One region of the Hydrogenophaga sp. ZJX-1 genome, then DNA from elsewhere that is predicted to be linked to it. Evidence: predicted binding sites of a transcription regulator. Region 1 holds the regulator's gene; each other region holds the start of a gene.
What was found. The regulator sigma-54, encoded in region 1, starts transcription at its own class of promoters, with help from an activator protein. The targets are predictions, from matches to a motif close to TGGCANGNAANCTGCTTT.

Region 1 (5,084 bases):
GAGCTGCAGGAAGAATTCGCTGCCGTCGCCGCCGTCACTCATCTGCGCGCTCTCGCGGCCCAGGCCGGGCGCGGGTGGAGCGGCCTTGCCGGCGGTGAAGGTGCGCGGTGCGCGCGGCTCCATGCGCTGGGCGCGGGCACTGGCATTCTCACCGGCCACGCCGGCCGCGGCGATGCGCTCGCCGTAGGGCGGGTTGAGCAGCATCACACCGGGCTTCTGGGTGGGCGGCAAACGTTGCAGCGCATCACCGCCACGCAGTTCGATGGCGTGGGCCACGCCCGCGCGCTCGGCGTTGCGTTGCGCAAAATCGACCATGCGGAACGAGACGTCGCTGCCGAACACGATGGGCGCGTGGCCTTCGGGCCAGTCGCGCATGTCGCGCTCGGCTTCGTCCTGGATCGCTGTCCACACGTGCTGCTGGTAGGGCAGCATCTTTTCAAACGCAAAGCGGCGCAGCATGCCAGGCGGTATGTTGAGCGCGATCTGCGCCGCCTCGATCACCACCGTGCCGCTGCCGCAGCAGGGGTCGTACAGCGGAGTGATGTCGTCCAGCGATTCGGCCGCGCCGCCGTTCCAGCCGGTGGCGGCGATCATGGCCGCGGCCAGGGTTTCCTTCAGCGGCGCGTCGCCCTTGTCTTCGCGCCAGCCGCGTTTGAACAGCGGTTCGCCCGAGGTGTCGATGTAGAGCGTGAGTTCGTCGGTGGTCAGGTGGGCGTAGATGCGCACGTCGGGCCAGGTGGTGTCCACGCTGGGGCGCTCGCCGCGTTTGTCGCGGAAGCGGTCACAGATGGCGTCCTTGATCTTCAGTGCGGCGAAGTTGAGGCTGGTCAGCGGGCTGTGCTGCGCGGTGATCTCGACCTTGATGGTCTGCTGCGGCGTGAACCAGATTTCCCAGGCGATCTCGCCGGCCGCGTTGTACAGGTCCTGCTCGCTGCGGTAACCACCGTGCCACAGCTGCACCAATACCCGTTGAGAGAGTCGGCTGTGCAGGTTCAGACGCATGGCGTCGCGCCACGAGGCCTTGATGCCCACGCCGCCGCGTGCCTTGAAGGCCAGCGGTTCGTTGGTGATGCGCTGCACCTCGTCGGCGAGCATGTCCTCCACGCCAGCGGCGCAGGGGAGAAAGAGTTTGAGCTGGTTCACGGCAGGTACTGAAGATGTTGAGCGCGGGTGCGTCCGCAGGTGGCGACTACGCGGCCCAGCTTCCGGCACGTGCCACGGAACTGGCTTTGCCAGGCCGCGGGTGCGGTCCCCCTTGAGGGGGGAGACGCGAAGCGGCGCAGGGAGTGTTCACAGCGCTTTGCGCAGGTTGGCCGGCGCGATGCGCAGCGCCTCGCGGTACTTGGCCACGGTGCGGCGCGCGCATTCGATGCCCTGCTCCTTGAGCAGGTCGGAAAGCTGATTGTCGGACAGCGGTTTCTTCGGCTCTTCCGAGGCGATGAACTGCTTGAGCAGGGCGCGTACCGCGGTGCTCGACGCGTTGCCCCCAGTTTCGGTACCGAGCGAGGATCCGAAAAAGTACTTGAGCTCGTAGGTACCAAACGGCGTGGCCATGTACTTGGCGGTCGTCACGCGGCTGATGGTGGACTCGTGCAGGCCCAGCTCGTCGGCGATCTCGCGCAGTACCAGCGGGCGCATGGCGAGTTCACCGTGCATGAAGAAGTTGCGCTGGCGCTCGACGATGGCGCTCGACACGCGCAGGATGGTGTCGAAGCGCTGCTGGATGTTCTTGATGAACCAGCGCGCTTCCTGCAGGCGCTGCTGCATGGCGGCGTGGCCGGCTTCACCGCCGTTGTCGCGACCACCGCGGTTTTGCCGCATGGCGTTGGCGTAGACGTCGTGCACACGCAGGCGCGGCATCACGTCGGGATTCAGGATGACCTTGAAACCCCGGCCGGCGCGCGTGACGATGACGTCGGGCACGACCACGTTGCGCTCGACATCGATGAAGCGGCGCCCGGGTTTGGGTTCCAGCCGGGCGATGATGGCCAGCGCAGCACGGGCGGTTTCATCGTCGATGCCGCACAGGGCACACAGGCGCTTGATGTCGCGTTTGGCCACCAGTTCCATGGACTGGTTGCAGATGGCCAGCGCCGCGCGAGCTTCGGGGGAGTTGCGCAGCTCCTCGATCTGCAGCCGCAGGCATTCGCCGAGGTTGCGCGCGCCCACACCGGTGGGCTCCATGTGCTGCAGCAGGCCCAAGGCCATGCGCAGCTGGGCTTCAGCGACCTCCAGCTCCTCGATCCCGGGAGCGGCCGCCTCGCGGCCGTGCATGAGCCGCCAGAAGCCCAGGGCGAGCTCGGCCAGGTCGTCTTCCAGGTAGGCGTCGTCGTTGAGCGACTCGATCAGGAAATACAGCGCCGCCTGGTCTTCGTCGCTCAGCCGCAGACAACGGGCCTGCTCGTGCAGGTGGTCCTGCAGACTGACGGGGCTGCGGGCCAGGTCGGCTGCGCTGGCGGTTTCGTCGTCGTCGCCGCCCGAACCGCTGTTGCGCGCGGGTGCGTCACCGCCCCATTCGCTGTCGTCGGGCGCCATCTCGACCGTGCCATCGCCTTCCCAGCTTTCTTCCACCGGGGTGGCACCGTCGAGCCGGCTTTCAATCTCGTCGCCAGAGCCGCTGTCAGCGGGCGTGTCGGACGTGCTGCTGACGCGGTCGGGCAGCGGGCCGTCGTATTCGGTCGGCGCGGCCACGGCGTCGGCCACCGGCAACGCGGCCTCGGCGATCTGTTCGCCCGCGCTCACCGGCGCATCGACCTGCTCCAGACCGAAGGCTTCGCGCTCGGCGATGTCTTCGGTGCGCTCCAGAAACGGGTTTTCGTCGAGCATCTGCTCGACCTCCTGCGCCATTTCCAGCGTGGAGAGTTGCAGCAGCCGGATGGACTGCTGCAACTGGGGCGTCAGCGCCAGATGCTGCGAAACACGCAGGGACAGGCCTTGTTTCATGCCTGGAAGTACAGCAGTGCGAAACGGAGATTCGCCGCCGGGCCGCCCCAAGGCGAATCAGCCCCCTCGGGGGGCAGCGAAGTACATGAAATGACGATCGTGGAGGTCATGTTCACATGCGGAAGTTCTCACCCAGGTACACACGGCGTACTTCGGCGTTTTCGATGATCTCGGCCGTCGTGCCGCTGGCCAGGACGTGACCGTCGCTGATGATGTAGGCGTGGTCGCAGATGCCCAGGGTTTCGCGCACGTTGTGATCGGTGATCAGCACGCCGATGCCGCGGGACTTCAGGAACCCGATGATGTGCTGGATCTCCAGCACGGCAATCGGGTCGATACCGGCAAAGGGCTCGTCCAACAGGATGAAACGCGGGCGCGTGGCCAGGGCACGGGCAATCTCCACCCGGCGCCGCTCGCCACCGGACAGGGAGGGTGCGGGCGAATCGCGCAGATGGTCCACCCTCAGATCCTTGAGCAGTTCGTCGAGCCGGCTGGCGATTTCAGGTTCGCTCAGGGCATGGCCATCCACATCGTGCTGCAACTCCAGCACGGCGCGCACGTTTTGCGCCACCGTGAGCTTGCGGAAGATCGAGGCTTCCTGGGGCAGGTAACCCAGGCCCATGCGGGCACGGCGGTGGATCGGCAAGGCTTCGATGCGCTGGCCGTCGAGCAGGATCTGCCCACCATCAGCGCGCAGCAGGCCCACGATCATGTAGAACGAGGTGGTCTTGCCCGCGCCGTTGGGGCCCAGCAAGCCGACCACTTCACCTTTGTCGACCTTGAGGGAGACATCCTTGACCACCTTGCGGCTGCCATAGGCCTTCATCAGACCCTGAACTTCCAGACTGCTGCGCACCGCCATCGCCGGTGGCGTACTGGCCATGGGCATGGTCGTCACTGCTTCTTCTCGTTGAGATTGGTGCTGGGGCGCAGTTGGGCTGGATCGGTGGCGGGAGCGGGTGCCGCATCTGCCTCCGGAATGGGTGTCAGCATCGCCCGCACCCGACCCGAGGGGTTGGCGGCGGTGCGGTTGGCGGGGCCACCCTTGACGGTGAACACCTCGGTCAGGCTGTTGTAGGTGATCTGGTTGCCCACGCTTTCGTCGTTGAGCAGGGTGCCGCGGTAGCGGCGCAGCACGGCGCTGCCGGTGAACACCACGGTCTGGGCCTTGCCGTCGTATTCGATGCGCTCGCCCTCGCCTTCGATCCACTCGTCCAGGCCCTCGCGCTTCTGGCGGAAGAAGCCAGGCGCTGCCGCCGTGCCGGTCACCACGCCGAACTGGTTGCCCTGCGGGTCCTGGCGCACGTCCATCTTGCTGCCCCGCATGACGATGGTGCCCTTGGTGATCAGGACGTTGCCGGTGAAGACGCTGGTCTGCCGCGTGTCTTCGTAGCGCAGCGAGTCCGCCTCGATGTTCATGGGCTTGTCTTTGTCGGCCAGCTCCGCCTGGGCCGCGCCTGCCAGCACCAGACCGGCCATCGAAGCCAGGAAGCGAAGGGTCCATCGGGGGGGAAAGTGGTGTGTGGGCATGGCTTTAGTGGGGCACAAATCTTGCATTCATTGTAACGGCGCAAAGCCGACTTGTTGGCGATCGGCACTCAATCGACAGCCCCTGAAAACACAAGACCCGCCAGATGCGGGTCTTGTCTCGAGCTGGGGGAAGCAAAGATCAGGCTTTGCGCGCTTCGACGATGAGCGAATCGGCAATCAGCATGGTGCGTGGCCCCTGTCCGCCGATGTAGAAACGGCCCGCCACGCCCAGTGCCGGCGTGCCCTCCACGTCGTAGGCGTTCTGCAACGCAGTGGCGGCCTCGGCCATCTTGACGGCACTGCCGTTGAAGAAGCCGATGAACTTTTCACGGTCGACGCCCTGCTTTTCCACCCACGCGATGATCGCCGGCGCCGTGGTCAGCGGCAAGCGCTCTTCGTGAAAGGCCTTGAACACCTTCCCGTGCAAGGTGTCGACCAGGCCCATGGACTCCAGTGCGAAATACAGGCGCTGCATGGGCACGAACGCCTGGGTGAACGCCACCGGCACGCGACGCACCTTCACGTCGGCGGGCAGCTTCTTGATCCAGGCGTTGAGCAGCGGTTCGAAATTGAAACAATGGATGCAGGAGTAGGCAAAAAACTCCACCACC
Region 2 (5,084 bases), on a different contig from region 1:
ACCACCTGGGCCCGCACGCCCGGGGTGGTGGCCGCTGCTGCGGCCAGGATCATCAGATGTCGGCGTTGCATGGCGACGGTCCTCAGGCGGGCACGAGGGGGATGAACTGGCGCGTGTCCACGGCCGCTTCCTTGAAGTCGAACCAGGGATCGGGCTCGCCGTCGAGCGCGAACTGCAGGCGTTCCCACAGCGCCTTGCGGCCGGCGGCGTCGTCGAGGATGCGCTTCTTCACGTAGTCCAGGCCCACGCGGTTGACGTAGTGCACCGTGCGCTCCAGGTACCAGCCTTCCTGGCGGTACAGCTCGCAGAAGGCGCCGGTGTACTCCATCACTTCCTCGGCGGTTTTCACCTTCACCAGGAAGTGCGCCACCTCGGTCTTGATGCCGCCGTTGCCGGCGATGTACATCTCCCAGCCCGAGTCCACGCCGATCACGCCCACGTCCTTGATGCCGGCCTCGGCGCAGTTGCGCGGGCAGCCCGAGACGGCGAACTTCACCTTGTGCGGCGCGTACATGCGCCACATCGCACGCTCCAGGTCCTTGCCCATCTGCGTACTGTCCTGCGTGCCCATGCGGCACCACTCGCTGCCCACGCAGGTCTTCACCGTGCGCAGCGCCTTGGCGTAGGCGTGGCCCGAGGGCATGCCGATGTCTTTCCAGACGTTGACCAGGTCTTCCTTCTTCACGCCCAGCAGGTCGATGCGTTGTCCGCCGGTGACCTTGACGGTGGGGATCTTGTACTTGTCCACCGCGTCGGCGATGCGGCGCAGTTCATCGGCCGTGGTTTCGCCGCCCCACATGCGCGGGATCACCGAGTACGTGCCGTCTTTCTGGATGTTGGCGTGCGAGCGCTCGTTGATGTAGCGGCTCTGCGGATCGTCCTTCGCCTCCTTGGGCCAGGTGCTGATCAGGTAGTAGTTGATGGCCGGGCGGCAGCTCGCGCAACCGTTGGGCGTCTTCCAGCCCAGGTGCGAGAACACCGCAGCGGTGGTCAGCAGCTTGCTGCCGTCGGCCAGCGGCGTGCGGATCGCTTCGCGCACGGCCTCGTGGCCGTGGTCGGTGCAGCCGCACATGGCCTTGAGCTTGGGCGTGGCCGAGTAGTCGCCGCCGGCGGTGAACATGAGAATCTGCTCGACCAGGCCGGTGCAGGAGCCGCACGACGCGCTGGCCTTGGTGTGCTTCTTGACCTCGTCCAGGGTGAACAGGCCCTTGTCGCGGATGGCCTTGCAGATGGTGCCCTTGGTCACGCCGTTGCAGCCGCAGACCTCGTCGCTGTCTTTCATGGCGGCGGCCTTGTTCTGGCCCTGGTGGCCCACGTCGCCGATGTTGCTCTCGCCAAACATCAGCTTGTCGCGGATGTCGGCCACGCTGCGGCCGTCGCGCAGCAGCTTGAAGTACCAGCTGCCGTCCACCGTGTCGCCGTAGAGGCAGGCGCCGATCAGCTTGTCGCCCTGGATCACCAGCTTCTTGTAGACGCCGCCCGAGGGGTCGCTCATCACGATCTCTTCGGTGTCGCCGCCGCCGGTGAAGTTGCCGGCGCTGAACAGGTCGATCCCCGTGACCTTGAGCTTGGTGGAGGTGAGCGAGCCGGTGTAGCGGCCGATGCCGAACTCGGCCAGGTGCGTGGCCAGCACCTTGCCCTGCTCGAAGAGCGGGGCCACCAGGCCGTAGGCGATGCCGCGGTGCGCCGCGCATTCGCCCACCGCGTAGATGCGCGCGTCGGTGATGGTCTGCATGGTGTCGCTCACCACGATGCCCTTGTTCACATGCAGGCGCATGCTTTCGGCCAGTGCGGTGTTGGGGCGGATGCCCACGGCCATCACCAGCAGGTCGGCCGGCAGCTCGGTGCCGTCCTTGAAGCGGATCGCCTTCACGCGGCCGCCCTTGCCATCGTCCTTGTCGCCCACCAGCTCCTGCGTCTGTGCGCCGATGAGGAATTTCATGCCGCGCTCTTCCAGCGAAGCCTGCAGCATCTTGCCCGCCACGTCGTCGAGCTGGCGCTCCATCAGCCAGGGTGCGACGTGCACCACGCTCACGCTCATGCCGCGCTTCATCAGGCCGTTGGCCGCTTCCAGACCCAGCAGGCCACCGCCGATCACGACCGCGTGCTTGTAGGTCTTGGCGGCGTCGATCATGGCCTGCGTGTCGGCGATGTCGCGGTAGGCGAGCACGCCCTCCAGGTCCTTGCCGGGGATGGGCAGGATGAAGGGGTTGGAGCCCGTGGCCATGATCAGGCGGTCGTATTCGGCCGACACTTTCTCGCCGTTCGGTCCGACCGCGTGCACGATGCGCTTGATGCGGTCCACCTCGGTGACCTTGTAGCCGGCGTGCAGGGTGATGCCGTGGTCGGTGTACCAGGACCAGTCGTTCAGCACGATTTCTTCCAGCGTCTGCTCGCCCGCCAGCACTGGCGACAGCAGGATGCGGTTGTAGTTCGGGTGCGGCTCCGCGCCGAAGACGGTGATGTCGTAGAACTCCGGCGCGATCTTCAGCAGCTCTTCGAGCGTGCGCACACCGGCCATGCCGTTGCCCACCATCACCAATTTAGATTTTTTCATCGCGGCTACTCCAGTTGTGATTCGCAAAAGGGGGTGCTGGTCATGGCCGGCGCAGAGGCGCACGGGCGCCATGTGGCACCAGGAAAGGTCTGGGGAAAATGCAGATTCAGTGGCCGTTGGCCAAAGCCGGGCTTGCCAAGTTGCAAGACCGGTATCACGCTGCACACGTCGTTGTATGCAGAGCCCACGACGCTGCGGTCGGGGTCGAGCGCTTCGTCACGCTCGCCACAGACAATGCAAAAGCTGTGCCATATGATCCGGCGCTCGCTGCGGGTGGCACGTCGGGGCGCCAGCGACGATGATGTGTGCCTTGTCCGGGGAACGCTCCGGTTTATCCAAGTCCTTGATTCATATGACTTCTGCGCTGGTTTTTCTCGAAGGCTCCGCGAGTCCTCAACCGCTGGTGAACGACCTGGAAGCCTGTGGGGTCCAGGTGCTCGCCGTGCTGGATGCCGGCAGCAAATTGGTGCAGGGCGTGGTGCGCCATGCACCAGACTTGGTGATTGGCGAGGTGCCGCAGCCCGGCGACGCGCTGTTTGAGACCACCCAAACGCTGGCCAGCGTGGCCCCGTGCCCGGTGATCGTGTTCACGCACGACGGCGACGCCGCCCGCATTGAGCGCGCGGTGACCTCGGGCATCCACGCCTGGGTGATCAACGGCTACAGCGCGCAGCGCCTGCGCCCCCTGCTGCAGCTGGCGCAGGCCCGTTTTCGCCGCGAGCAGGCCCTGCTCGACGAACTGAAAGACGTGACCACGCGCTTCGAGGAGCGCAAAGCCGTGGAGCGCGCCAAAGGCATCCTGATGAGCGCGCGCCAGGTCAGCGACGACGCCGCTTTCGAGATCCTGCGCACCGCTTCGATGCACAGCAACCAGCGCCTCGGCCAGGTGGCGCAGCACATCATCCAGTCGGCCCACTTTGCCGAAGGCGTGAACCGCGCCGGGCAGCTGCGCATGTTGTCGCAGCGCCTGGTCAAACACTGGCTGTTGCGGCTTGCGGGGGTGCAGGCCGCGCGTCACCTGACGCTGCAGACCGAATCGGCCCAGCGCATCGACGCCAACCTCGCGCTGCTCGGCAAGAACCTCTCGCAGCCCACTTTTGGCGATCTGCTGGACCGCGTCGTGGCCACCTGGAAAGTCCTGAAGAAAGCGCTCAAGGCCGAGCCCGCGCACGATCAGGTCGGCCCCATCAACGCGCTCGCCGAGCAACTGCTGCAGGACGCCGAACGCCTGACCGCCAGCCTGGAGAGCGCCGGGTCCGTGAGCCCGTTGCGCATGCTCAACATGGCCGGGCGCCAGCGCATGCTTTCGCAGCGTTTTGCCAAGCTGGCGTTGCTGGGTCTGCTGGAGCGTGGCGATCCCCTGCTGCAACACCAGGCCGACATGGAAGCCGCGCGCCAGGCGTTTGAGCAAGGCCTGGCCTACCTCCAGGGCCTGCCGCTGTCCACGCCCGACATCCGCCGCACGCTGGAAGACGCCGCCCAGGGCTGGCAGGCGCTGCTCGCGGGCGCCGACCACGTGCACCGCCCGGCCGGGCGCGACCGCCTGCTGCGCCTTGAAGGTCTGGCCACCGCCAGCGAAAGCCTGCTCGACAACTTCGAAACCCTGTCCGCACAGTACGAGCGCAGCATGCAGATGCTGATGGGCTGACGCATGGCCTTTGAACTCGACATCGGCTTTGTTTCCCTCACGGGCCGCAAAGCCGTCAACGAAGACTTCTGCGCCGCCATGCTGCCAGCCGAAGGGCAGGAAGACATGGGCTCCATCGTCGCCATCGCCGACGGCGTGAGCGCGGGTGGCATGGGCCGCGAAGCCGCGCAGACCACCGTCACCAGCCTGGTGCGCGACTACTACGGCACCCCCGAAACCTGGGACACCACCGTCGCGCTCGACCGCATCATCGGCGCCCAGAACGCCTGGCTCGCCGGCATCAACCGCCGCCGCCACCCCGCCATGGGCCTGACCACGCTCACCGCGCTGGTGCTGCGCGGCCAGTCGTACACCCTGGCCCATGTGGGCGATTCGCGTTGTTACCTGCTGCGCGAGGGGCAGACCCTGCAGCTCACGCACGACCACGTCGTCAACCACCCCGACTTCAAACACCAGCTGCTGCGCTCCGTGGGCGCCGAAGACCACCTTGTCGTGGACTACCTGCAGGGCGAGCTGCAGGTCGGTGACAGCTTCGTGCTGCTCACCGACGGCGTGCACGGCCGCCTGCCCGAGCGCCGCTGGCGCGAATGCGCCGCCCTGCCCACCGCGCAGGAAGCCGCCCGCTGGCTGGTGGACACCGCCCACGCCGCCGGCAGCGACGACAACCTCACCGCCGTCGTGGTGCGCGTGCTGGGCCTGCTCGACGCCAACCTGCACGACGCCAACCGCGCCGCCCAGCGCCTGCCCATACCGCCGCGCCTGCGCGTGGGCGAAGCCATCGACGGCTTCACCGTCACCGCGCTCGTGGCCGACAACGGCATCAACCTCCTCTACCAGCTGCGCGACCCCGCCACCCAGAGCCTCTACGCCCTCAAGACC
Region 3 (5,084 bases), on a different contig from region 1:
GAGCTGGTGCACCAGGGCGGCATGGCGGTGGACGATCTCAACAGTGACCGCACCGAGGCCGCCACCCTGTTCAACCTGCGCCTGGGTTTCGAGCAGAAGCTGGGCGCCTGGAAGCTGCGCGAATCGCTGCGCCTGGACAACCTGGCCGACAAGGCCTACATCGGTTCGGTCATCGCGAACGACGGCAACCGCCGCTTCTTCGAGCCCGCGCCGGGTCGGCAGTGGGGTCTGGGTTTGACAGCCAGCTATGCGTTCTGATCCCGCCCCTCCCCCTTTCCCTCTGGGAGAGGGGGAGGGTGCGTGCGCTCACAGGCCTGGCTTTTCCAGTGCGCGCAGCACCTCGGTCTGGAAATCGCCGCCCTGAGATGCCTGCATGAAGGCGTCGATCGAACCGTCGAAGCGCACCGTGCCCTGGTGCAGCAGCATCAGGCGGTCGGCGACCTTCACCTCTTCGATCAGGTGCGTGGCCCAGAGCACCGCCATGCCGCGCGTGTGGCACAGGCCGCGAACGGTGTCGAGCAGGTGCTGGCGCGAGGCCGGGTCCAGGCCCACCGTGGCCTCGTCCATGAGCAACACGGCCGGCTCGTGCAGCAGGGCCCGTACCAGCTCCACCTTGCGCCGTGTGCCGCCCGAGAGGCTGCGCACCACGGCCTTGGCCTGATCGCCCAGGCCCATGGCCGCCAGCCCCTCGGCGATGCGCTGCTTGGCCACCGCGCGCGGCAGGCCGTGCAGGTCGGTATGGAACAGCAGGTTGGCCATCACCGAGAGGTCCATGTCGAGCGCGCTCTGCTGGAACACCACGCCCAGCGAAGCCAGCGCGCGGCTGGGGTGGCGCTGCATGTCGTGGCCCATCACCACGATCGTTCCCTGGTCCGGGCTGAACAGGCCGGTCAGCAGCTGCAGCAGGGTGGACTTGCCGGCGCCGTTGGGCCCCAGCAGGGCCAGCATTTCACCGGCCTGCAGCGCCACGTTGACGCCCTTGAGAGCGGGTTTGCCGTTGTAGGCCTTGTGCAGGTTCTGTGCGGTCAGCAGGCAGGTGTCTGTCATCGTTCGGGTGTTCGTGGTGGAGCGGTCAGCTGCTCGGGCGGGCCAGCAGGTTCATGCGTTTGAGCAGGCGCTTTTCGTGCTCCACCGTGGCCAGCACGGCTTGCCGGTAGTCGTGCGTGTTGAGGTAGTCCAGGCCCTGATCGTACTTGGCCAGCGCGGCCTGGTGCCGCTCGCTGAACATGGCACGGCGGAACACCTCGTGCAGTTTCTGCACCACCGCCTCCGGTGTGCCGCGCGGTGCGGCCAGGCCCCAGGGCGAGGTGTAGACCGCGTGCTCGTAGCCGAGCTCACGCATCGTCGGCACCTCGGGCCAGCGTGGGCTGCGTTGCGCGCTGAACGTGGCCAGCAGACGCATCTGGCCGCGGTCCACCCAGGGCGCGAAACCGGTGGAATTGACGCCGGCCATGATCTGTGCGCCCGCGATCGCCAGCATCTGGTCGGCCGTGCCCTTGTAAGGCACGTGCACGTAGCGCACATCGTGGTTCAGCAAGATCTCTTCCATCGCCAGATGGGCCGTGGTGCCGATGCCGGTCGAGCCCAGCACCAGTTCACCCGGGTGCTTCTGCGCCCAGTCCACCAGATCGGCGAGCGTTTTCCAGGGGCTGCTGGCGGGCACCAGCACGCCGAAGGTGACGCCCGAGACCTGCAGGATCGGGCTGAGGTCGGCCACCGGGTCCCAGGGCACATGGTTCATCAGGGCGTGGCGGTACACCGTGATCGGGACCTGGCCGATGGTGTGGCCGTCGGGCTCGGCGGCCTTGAGCAGCGGCGCCACCTGCGTGCCCGCCGCGCCCGGTTTGTTGATGACCACGATGGGCTGGCCCAGCAGCGGCTCGGCCTCCTCGCACAGGACGCGCAGCGTCAGGTCGGTCTGGCCGCCCGCGGGCCAGGGCACGATGAGCTGCAGCGGTTTGGTGGGCCAGGGGGTGGCCGCAGGGCTGCCCGGCTGCGCCAAGGCGCGGGGCAGCGCGGATGCGAAAGCGAGCGATGCGCCCAGGCCCATGAAGCCGCGCCGTGAAACCCCGTTCGTGCAGTGGTGGAACGCATCGAGGGTTTTCCCTGTGCCATTTTTGAACGCTGGGCGTGACGGTATGTGTCTCATGGGGCGGTGTCTGTGTCTCCAGCGCCCGGGAAAGCCCCGGGCACCGGTGGTTTTCAGGCAATTTCTGTTCCCGTGCGCCTGGCACCGTTTTTGCTGATCGCTCGTGCGCACCTCGACGTGCGCCGGACGAACACCGTTCGCCGATACCCAGAAAGACAGGAGACTTTTCATGCCCCTTCGTGCCACGATGGCTTCTGCCCTGCGCGCCGTGTCACTCGCCGGAGCTGTCGCCTCGCTCGCCTTGTCGGCCCAGGCCCAGGGTGCCGGCAAGGTCTATGTGTCGAGCGAGAAGGACAACAAGATCTATGTCTTCGACACCCAGGGTGAGCGCACCGGCGCCATCGACGTCTGCAAGCGTCCGCGCGACATGCGCTTCAGCGGCGACGGCCAGCAGATCCTCGTGATCTGTGGCGACAGCAACGCCATGGGTGTGGTGGACGTGGCCACCGGCAAGCTGGCCGGCACGGTGCCCCTGGGCGACAGCCCCGAGATGTTTGCCCTCAGCCCCGACGGCAAGACCGCTTACGTGTCGATCGAAGACGAGAACGTGGTGGCCGCCTACGACATCGGCACGAAGAAGGCGGTGTTCGAGGTCAAGACCGGTGGTGAGCCCGAAGGCGTGCTGGTCACGCCCGACGGCAAGACGGCCTACGTCACCTCCGAGGTGGCCAACGTGGTCCACGTGATCGACCTCGCCACGAAGAAGGTCACGAAGAACATCAAGGTCGGCAAGCGCCCGCGCCGCTTCGTGCTGTCGCCCGATGGTGCCGAACTCTGGGTGACCAACGAACTCGACGCCACCGTCAGCGTGGTCGACACGAAGACCCACACCGAGAAGCAGAAGATCAAGTTCGAAGTCAAGGGCATGCGCCAGGCCGACATCACGCCCGTGGGCATGACCATCAGCCCAGATGGCAAGAGCATCTGGGTCGGGTTGGGCAGGGCCAACCATGTGGCGCAGATCGACGTGGCCACCAAGGCGGTGAAGAGCCAGATCCTGGTCGGCAAGCGCGCCTGGGGCATGGGCTTCGCGCCGGACGGCAAGACGCTGTACGTGGCCAACGGACTGTCGGACGACATGACGCTGGTGGATGCTGCCAGTGGCAAGGCGATCAAGACGGTGCCGGCCGGGCGGGTGCCGCACTCGATCTTAGTTAAATGACCCCCCCCGTTGCTTGCTCGCTGCGCCCCGAATTGCCGCCGCAAGCGGCAATTCGCTTAGCCGCATACCCCCCCGGGGGGGCAATGCCTGCGGCCCGGCAAAGCCGGTTCCGCGGCATTCTGGGTTGGGGTCTGTGGCGCGCTGCTGGGTTGGCGTTGTTGGGCGTTTCGGGCTTTCTTTCTTCGCCGGTTTTCGCGGCCACCAAGGTCACCATCGCGGTGGTGTCGCTGGACGGCGACCCGCGCCACGCGCCGCGCCGCATGGAGAAGGGCTATCCGGGTCACCCGACCGGGCGGGCCATCGACGGCGTGAAGCTGGCGGCGGAGGACTCGGCGTTTGAGCTGGACGCGGCCGGGCTGGAGCTGGTGGTGAAGGACGTGGTGCTGCCCAACGCCGCGGCGCTGCCCAAGGCGCTGGCCGAGCTGAAGGCTCTGAGGGTGCAGCACGTGGTGGCCGATCTGCCGCTGGCCGAGCTGCGAGCCCTGGTGCAGGCCGCGCCCGCTGCACTGGGCGGTGCCATCGTGTTCAACGCCGCGCTGGACGACGACAGCCTGCGCGGCGCCCAGTGTGCCGCCCACCTGTTGCACACGGCCCCCAGCCGCGCCATGTTCGGCGACGCGCTGGCCCAGTACCTGGCCGCACGCAACTGGCGCAAGGCGCTGCTGTTGCAGGGGCCGTTGCCGGGCGACGCGCTGATGACCGAGGCCTTCAACCGCTCGGCCAAACGCTTTGGCATCAAGGTCGTGGCGCAGAAGCCGTTCAAGCTCACCGGCGACCCGCGCGAACGTGACCTGGGCAACACGCGCCTGCTCACCGGCGACCGCGAACACGAGGTGGTGGCGGTGATGGACAGCGACGGCGAGTTCGCGCGTTTGCTGCCCTACGCCACGCAGTGGCCGCGCCCGGTGGTCGGTGCCAACGGCCTGGTGGCCACGGCCTGGCACCCGCAGTGGGAGCGCTACGGCGGCCCGCAACTCACGCGCCGCTTTGTCAAGCTGGTGGACCGGCCGATGCGGGGACCCGACTGGGCGGCCTGGGCGGCGGGCCGCGCGGTGGCCACCGTGCTCGCCGAGAACCCCAAGGCGCCGGTGGCGCAGCAGCTCAAGGCGCTGCGCGGGGGCAGCACCACGCTCGACGGCTTCAAGGGCCGCAATCTGTCGTTCCGGGCCTGGGACGGCCAGCTGCGCCAGTCGCTGTTCCTGAGCCATGTGGACGGCGTGGTCGGTACCGCGCCGCTGGACGGCGTGTTGCATCCCAGGGAAGTGCTCGACACGCTGGGTGTCGATGAACAGGAGAGTGCATGCAAGTCGCGTCCGTGATGCCGGCCGTTGCGCCACCGCTGCCCCTGCACCTGCTGCGCGCACTGCGCGCGGTGGTGGGGCGCGAGCTCAACCGTTTTCTGCGCCAGCCCACGCGCCTGGGCTCGGCGCTGGTGCGGCCGCTGTTGTGGTTCGTGGTGTTTTCCGCCGGGTTCAACAACGTGTTCGGCGTCGCCATCGTGCCGCCCTACGAGACCTACATCGAATACAAGGCCTACATGGTGCCGGGCCTGCTCGGCATGGTGGCCCTGTTCAACGGCATGCAGAGCTCGCTGTCCATGGTGTACGACCGCGAGATGGGTGTCATGCGCCTGCTGCTCACCGCGCCGCTGGCGCGTGGCTGGTTGCTGGCCTTCAAGCTGCTCGCGGGCACCTGCCTCTCGGTGCTGCAGATGGGGGTGTTCCTCGCCATCGCCTGGGCCTTCGGGGTCGAGGTGCCGCTGGCCAACCTGCC
Region 4 (5,084 bases), on a different contig from region 1:
GTAGCCGCGCCAGAACCACTTGTCGATCCAGCCCTGCACGATGGGCACGTTGGCCGGGTCCTGCTCCAGCAGGAACTTGATGCACTCGATGCCCAGCGTCATGTGGCGCGACTCGTCGCTCTGCGCGCTGAAGCCGAAGGTCACGGTGGACATGTCGCCGTTGTGCGCCGCGCCGCTCATGAAGGGCACGAAGAGCAGGTTGGTGAGCACGTATTCGAACGAGAAGCTCACCGCCACCAGAAACTCGAACGGGCCGCCGGTGATGGCGTCTTCGAAGAAGCTCTTGGGCACCGACAGGTACCAGACGCGGTCGAACCAGTGGTTGGACTGGTGCATGCCGTTGAAGTACTTGTTGTAGTGACTGATGGCGTGCGTTTCGGTCTGGTAGTGGCGCAGTTCGTCCACGCTCTGCATCTGCGCGGCCACGCGCGCACCCTCGCCGGTGAACTGGCGACCCACGTGGGCGAAGCCGCGGTGGGCGTAGTACTCCAGCGGCGTCACGCCCTGGATGAAGAGCTTGAGCGCGTTGATGTAGCGCGCGTCGGTCACACCCAGCTGGCCGTTGTTCTGCGCAAAGGCCTCGATCACGGCGTAGAGCTTTTTCTCCTTCTCGCCCTGGTATTTCCAGTAGGCGTCCATGGTGAGGCGGAACGGGTCTTCCCACTTGTTCCAGTCGTGGATCTTGATGCCCTCGTACTTGTCGTAGGGGAACACCTTGTCCATGGGCTGGTAGGAGGTTTCCCAGCCCAGACCGCGGGTCATGGCGGCGTAGCGTTCTTTCAGGCCGAGCTTTTTCTTGGTGACACGGGTGTCCATGTTTGTCTCCTGGTGCGTTGTGTTCAGTGCTTCCAGCTGAGCGTCAGCTGGTCGTCGTCTTCGTCGATGTGGCCCGAGAGCGTGACGAGGTTGACGTGGATGGCCTGCAGGTCGTAGGGGCGACCGGTGATCTCTTCGATGGTTTCGCGCCGGATCGTCAGACGGCCGGGGGCGTCGATCTTGACCATGCCGGGCGAGTGCACGACGCGGGCGGCGGTGTTGTCTGCGGCAATGGCCTCGATCACGGGCCGGGACTCTTCGTTGTCCTGGAAGGCGATGAATACGTTGGACATGGGGGGTTCCTGGTGGGGGCGGGAGGGACGTTCGTCAGGCCAGCACACCGGCCTTGCGGCTGCGGGTGTTGAGCTTGTCGCGGGCTTCGGTCAGGGCCGATTCGCCGTGTTCGCCCAGCGCCAGACGGGCCACGGGCGACAGCGCGGCCTGCGCGCGATCGGCCCAGTCCTGGGTCCACTGCGCGATCAACAGGCGGTTGGCATCACTTTCACCGGCCGCGGCCTTCACCACGGCGTCGATCCAGCGCGCGGTCTCGTCGTGCCATTCCGGCATGAACGCGGTGAGCATGGCCACGGCCGTACCGCCTTGCAGGGCGATGTGGTCATCCACGAAGCTGCTGTAGATCAACGGGTAGAGCAGGCCGTCCAGCGCGAGGTTTTGCGCCACGAAGAGCTCGAACGGGTCCTGCACCACCAGGCTGTCTTCCACGTAGCGGCGCAGACCCTGCCACTCGGGCGCGTCCAGCCAGGCTTGTTTGCCCGTGTCCAGCACCTCGGGATCGGCCAGCGCCAGGCCCAGGCGGGTGAGGTATTGCGCGACGCCCAGGTTGTCCATCGCGTGGAACATGGCGGGCGCCGTGAAGGCGGTGCCGTAACCATAGGCCGCGATCGACGCGTTGTTCATGTTCGCGCCCCAGGCGGCGTGGCGCAGCGGGAGCAGGATCGCCAGCGCTTTTTCCCGCACCGCGTCGGGGATCATGGCCACCATGCCGCGCTGGTCGACGAACTGGAAGTTGGATTCCACCGCGTCCTGCTGGCGTGCGCGGGTCATGGTCCAGTTGGCGTAGTAGAACTGGCGCGGGTCCTTGAGCACATACCAGTCGGCGAGCTGGACACGGCTGCGTGAAGCGTCAAAGAGCTCGTGCGCCGGGTCCCAGGTGGGCCGGTAGTGGAAGTTGGTCATCGGCTGGGCGCCGAGCGTGGCCTCCTGGTAGCGCGACGCGGCCTTCTCATGGCCAATGTATCTGGCGACGTGGGCAAAGGTGTTGCGCAGCGGGGTGATCTCGCGCGCCTGCAGGTCGATGTTCATCGGGGCTTGTCTCCGTTGGAATGGTTGTCGAACACTCACGCGTCCAGACGCTGCACTTGGTTGTTGGCGCAGAAGGCCTCGAAGGCGGCTTCGGGCAGCATCAGTTCCACCGCCAGCTCGGGCCAGCCGATCGAGAACTCGAAACTGACCAACCCGTCGGCGCGCCGCTCCATCACGCGCACGAAACGCAGGGAGGTGTCGCAGGCGGGCAGGGGGAGGTCGGTGCTCGGGTTCATGGCGGTTGTGGCGATCGTGGACGTGCTCTTCTTTGCAGGCACCGTGCCAATGAAGCCGCGGAAGATCGAAAATCTCGATATTTAAGGGAAATCCCTAGGAAAATGGCCAAGCTGCTGTGCAGCATTCGTATGAGTTCTGCTCAACTGATAGCGTGAGTAATGGCAAAAGTGGGGTGCTTTGCGTCCGAATTTGACGATTTGAAGAGGTGGTTGAAGGCGTTTTTTCTCAAATGAGAAAAAACCGAAGTTCGGGCAGGTGGGTTGCCGTGGAGGTGGCATTCGGTGAAAATATCGAGATTCAAGAGGGTCATCAGAACCCGATCACTGGAGACACCGTTGGACGCTGCTTTGACCTACCCCCCCGACCAGGACCTGCGCCGGCTGTTGCGCTTCGAACCCGATAGCGGCGCCATCTGGCTCGGCGAGCGGCGCATGGTGCTGTTGCACACGGCCGCGCTGACGGCCTTGCGGCACGACCTCATCACCTCGGTCGGCAAAGAGCAGGCGCGGCGTTTGCTCACCCGCATGGGCTACGCCTGCGGCCTGCACGACGCGGGCTTTGCCGCCAAGATCCGCGGTTCGCGCACGCTGGAAGAGATGTTCATGGTCGGCCCGCAGTTGCACATGCTCGAAGGCGCGGCGCGGGTCACGCCGGTGGTGCTGAAGATGAACGCCGAGGCCGGGCAGTTCGAAGGGGAGTTCCGCTGGGACGACTCCTGGGAAGCCCATGCCCACCGCCTGAACTACGGCGTGGTCGACGAGCCGGCGTGCTGGACCTTGCTGGGCTACGCCAGCGGCTACACCAGTGCCTTCATGGGCCGGCACATCCTGTTCAAGGAGACGCGCTGCGGCGCCTGCGGCGACGACCACTGCCACATCGTGGGCCGACCGATCGATGAATGGCCCGATGGCGATGCGCACCGCCAGTACTTCGAAGACGATTCCCTGCTGGAAAAGATGGACGCGCTGAGCCAGCAGGTCGAGGCGCTCAAGAGCAGCCTCGGGCCGACCGAGGCCGGCGGCATGCTGGTCGGTTCTTCGCCCGGTTTCCAGCGGGCACACGACCTGATGCTGCGGGCTGCCGGCACCCAGGTCTCGGTGCTGCTGACCGGGGAGACCGGTGTGGGCAAGGAGCGCTTTGCCCGCGCGCTGCACGAGCACTCGGAGCGCGCGGCGGGGCCTTTCGTGGCGGTGAATTGCGCGGCGTTGCCGGCCGAGCTGATCGAGGCCGAACTCTTTGGCGTGGAGAAGGGCGCGTTCACCGGGGCGCATGCCGCGCGGGCAGGGCGCTTCGAGCGCGCCGAAGGTGGCACGCTGTTCCTCGATGAGGTCGGTGACCTGCCGATGCCGGCCCAGGCCAAGCTGCTGCGCGTGCTGCAGGAGGGCGAGATCGAACGCCTGGGCAGTGAGAGCGCGCGGCGGGTGAACGTGCGCCTGGTGGCGGCAACCAACGTCCAGCTCGAAAGCGCGGTCGAACGCGGGCTGTTCCGCCGCGACCTGTTCTACCGCCTGAACGTCTACCCCATCTGCATCCCGCCGCTGCGCGAACGGCCGAGCGACATCGAACCGCTCGCGCGGCACCTGCTGGCGCGCTTCACCGCGTTGCACCAGAAGCGCCTGGCCGGCTTCAGCGACCGGGCCCTGCTGGCACTCACCCGGCACGACTGGCCGGGCAATGTGCGTGAACTGGAAAACCTGGTCGAGCGTGGCGTGATCCTGGCGGCACAAGGCTCGGTGATCGAGGTCGAGCACCTGTTTCCCAACCAGCCGGACGTGGCGCACGACGGCATCGACCCCCAGGGCCGGCTCGCCCGCCGCGCGCCGCAGGACGAACAGGCCCTGTGCGAGCGCGTGCTCGACAGCGGCGTGCCCATCGAATCGCTGGAGGCGCAGGTCCTGGCGCTGGCGGTCGAGCGCAGCCGTGGCAACCTCTCCGGTGCGGCGCGGCTGCTGGGCATCTCGCGCGCCCAGCTCGCCTACCGCCTCAAGCGCCAGCAACCCGCTGAAACCGACTGACCCGCACCATGCTGCAAGAGCTGCTCCAACCCGCCCGTCCGATCGGCCCGGTTCCCAGGCCTGAGGAACCCGAGCCCCGCACCCTGACCGAACGCGCCTACCGCGCGCTGCGCCACGACATCGTCTGTGGCCAGTTGGCGCCGGGCCTGCGATTGCGGGTCGAACACCTCAAGGATTCCTACGGCGTGGGCGCCGGCACGCTGCGCGAGGCGCTGGCCTTGCTGGTGTCGGACGCGCTGGTGACGGTCGAGGGGCAGCGGGGCTATCGGGTCAGCGCGATTTCACTCGAAGACCTGTGCGATCTGACCGACACGCGGGTGCGGCTGGAGACCGAGGCCCTGCGCCAGTCGATCCGGCAAGGCGATGCGATGTGGGAACGGGCGCTGCGAGGGGCTTTTGCCGAACTGAGCGAAGCCGAAGCGGGCGGCGCTGCGCGCGATCCGCAGCAATGGGAGCGGGCGAATCGCCGCTTTCACGAGGCGCTGATCGCCGGCCACGTCTCGCCGTGGACGCGCCACCTGCTGGACATTCTCTACCGCCATGGCGAGCGCTATCGGCACGTGGCCATCCGTTTGGGCGCCACGGCCCACGTGGAGCGCGATGTGCACGCCGAACACGAGAGCATCTATCTGGCTGCGCTGGCGCGTCAGGAGGCGCGCGCCGCGCTGGCGCTGGAAGCACACATCCGCCTGA

Region 2: the regulator sigma-54 is predicted to act here: its motif matches at 2,791-2,808, upstream of nirB (nitrite reductase large subunit NirB).
Region 3: the regulator sigma-54 is predicted to act here: its motif matches at 2,229-2,246, upstream of ACN5W5_RS01470 (PQQ-dependent catabolism-associated beta-propeller protein).
Region 4: the regulator sigma-54 is predicted to act here: its motif matches at 2,407-2,424, upstream of ACN5W5_RS15020 (phenol hydroxylase subunit).

What each region holds. Positions count from the first base shown of each region.
Region 1 covers NZ_JBMBRA010000009.1:173,520-178,603, reverse strand. Annotated here, with positions in the region: gene ACN5W5_RS22005 (THUMP domain-containing class I SAM-dependent RNA methyltransferase) at 1-1,143, opposite strand, end outside; gene rpoN (RNA polymerase factor sigma-54) at 1,291-2,943, opposite strand; gene lptB (LPS export ABC transporter ATP-binding protein) at 3,056-3,832, opposite strand; gene lptA (lipopolysaccharide transport periplasmic protein LptA) at 3,838-4,473, opposite strand; gene ACN5W5_RS21985 (thiol:disulfide interchange protein DsbA/DsbL) at 4,613-5,084, opposite strand, start outside.
Region 2 covers NZ_JBMBRA010000004.1:339,773-344,856, reverse strand. Annotated here, with positions in the region: gene ACN5W5_RS13580 (type IV pili methyl-accepting chemotaxis transducer N-terminal domain-containing protein) at 1-71, opposite strand, end outside; gene nirB (nitrite reductase large subunit NirB) at 83-2,557, opposite strand; gene ACN5W5_RS13570 (type IV pili methyl-accepting chemotaxis transducer N-terminal domain-containing protein) at 2,910-4,205, shown strand; gene ACN5W5_RS13565 (protein kinase domain-containing protein) at 4,209-5,084, shown strand, end outside.
Region 3 covers NZ_JBMBRA010000001.1:291,614-296,697, forward strand. Annotated here, with positions in the region: gene ACN5W5_RS01455 (TonB-dependent receptor family protein) at 1-258, shown strand, start outside; gene ACN5W5_RS01460 (ATP-binding cassette domain-containing protein) at 307-1,047, opposite strand; gene ACN5W5_RS01465 (tripartite tricarboxylate transporter substrate binding protein) at 1,073-2,050, opposite strand; gene ACN5W5_RS01470 (PQQ-dependent catabolism-associated beta-propeller protein) at 2,319-3,311, shown strand; gene ACN5W5_RS01475 (branched-chain amino acid ABC transporter substrate-binding protein) at 3,461-4,630, shown strand; gene ACN5W5_RS01480 (ABC transporter permease) at 4,612-5,084, shown strand, end outside.
Region 4 covers NZ_JBMBRA010000005.1:17,502-22,585, reverse strand. Annotated here, with positions in the region: gene ACN5W5_RS15035 (aromatic/alkene/methane monooxygenase hydroxylase/oxygenase subunit alpha) at 1-816, opposite strand, end outside; gene ACN5W5_RS15030 (MmoB/DmpM family protein) at 840-1,109, opposite strand; gene ACN5W5_RS15025 (aromatic/alkene monooxygenase hydroxylase subunit beta) at 1,144-2,139, opposite strand; gene ACN5W5_RS15020 (phenol hydroxylase subunit) at 2,175-2,375, opposite strand; gene ACN5W5_RS15015 (sigma 54-interacting transcriptional regulator) at 2,712-4,391, shown strand; gene ACN5W5_RS15010 (GntR family transcriptional regulator) at 4,400-5,084, shown strand, end outside.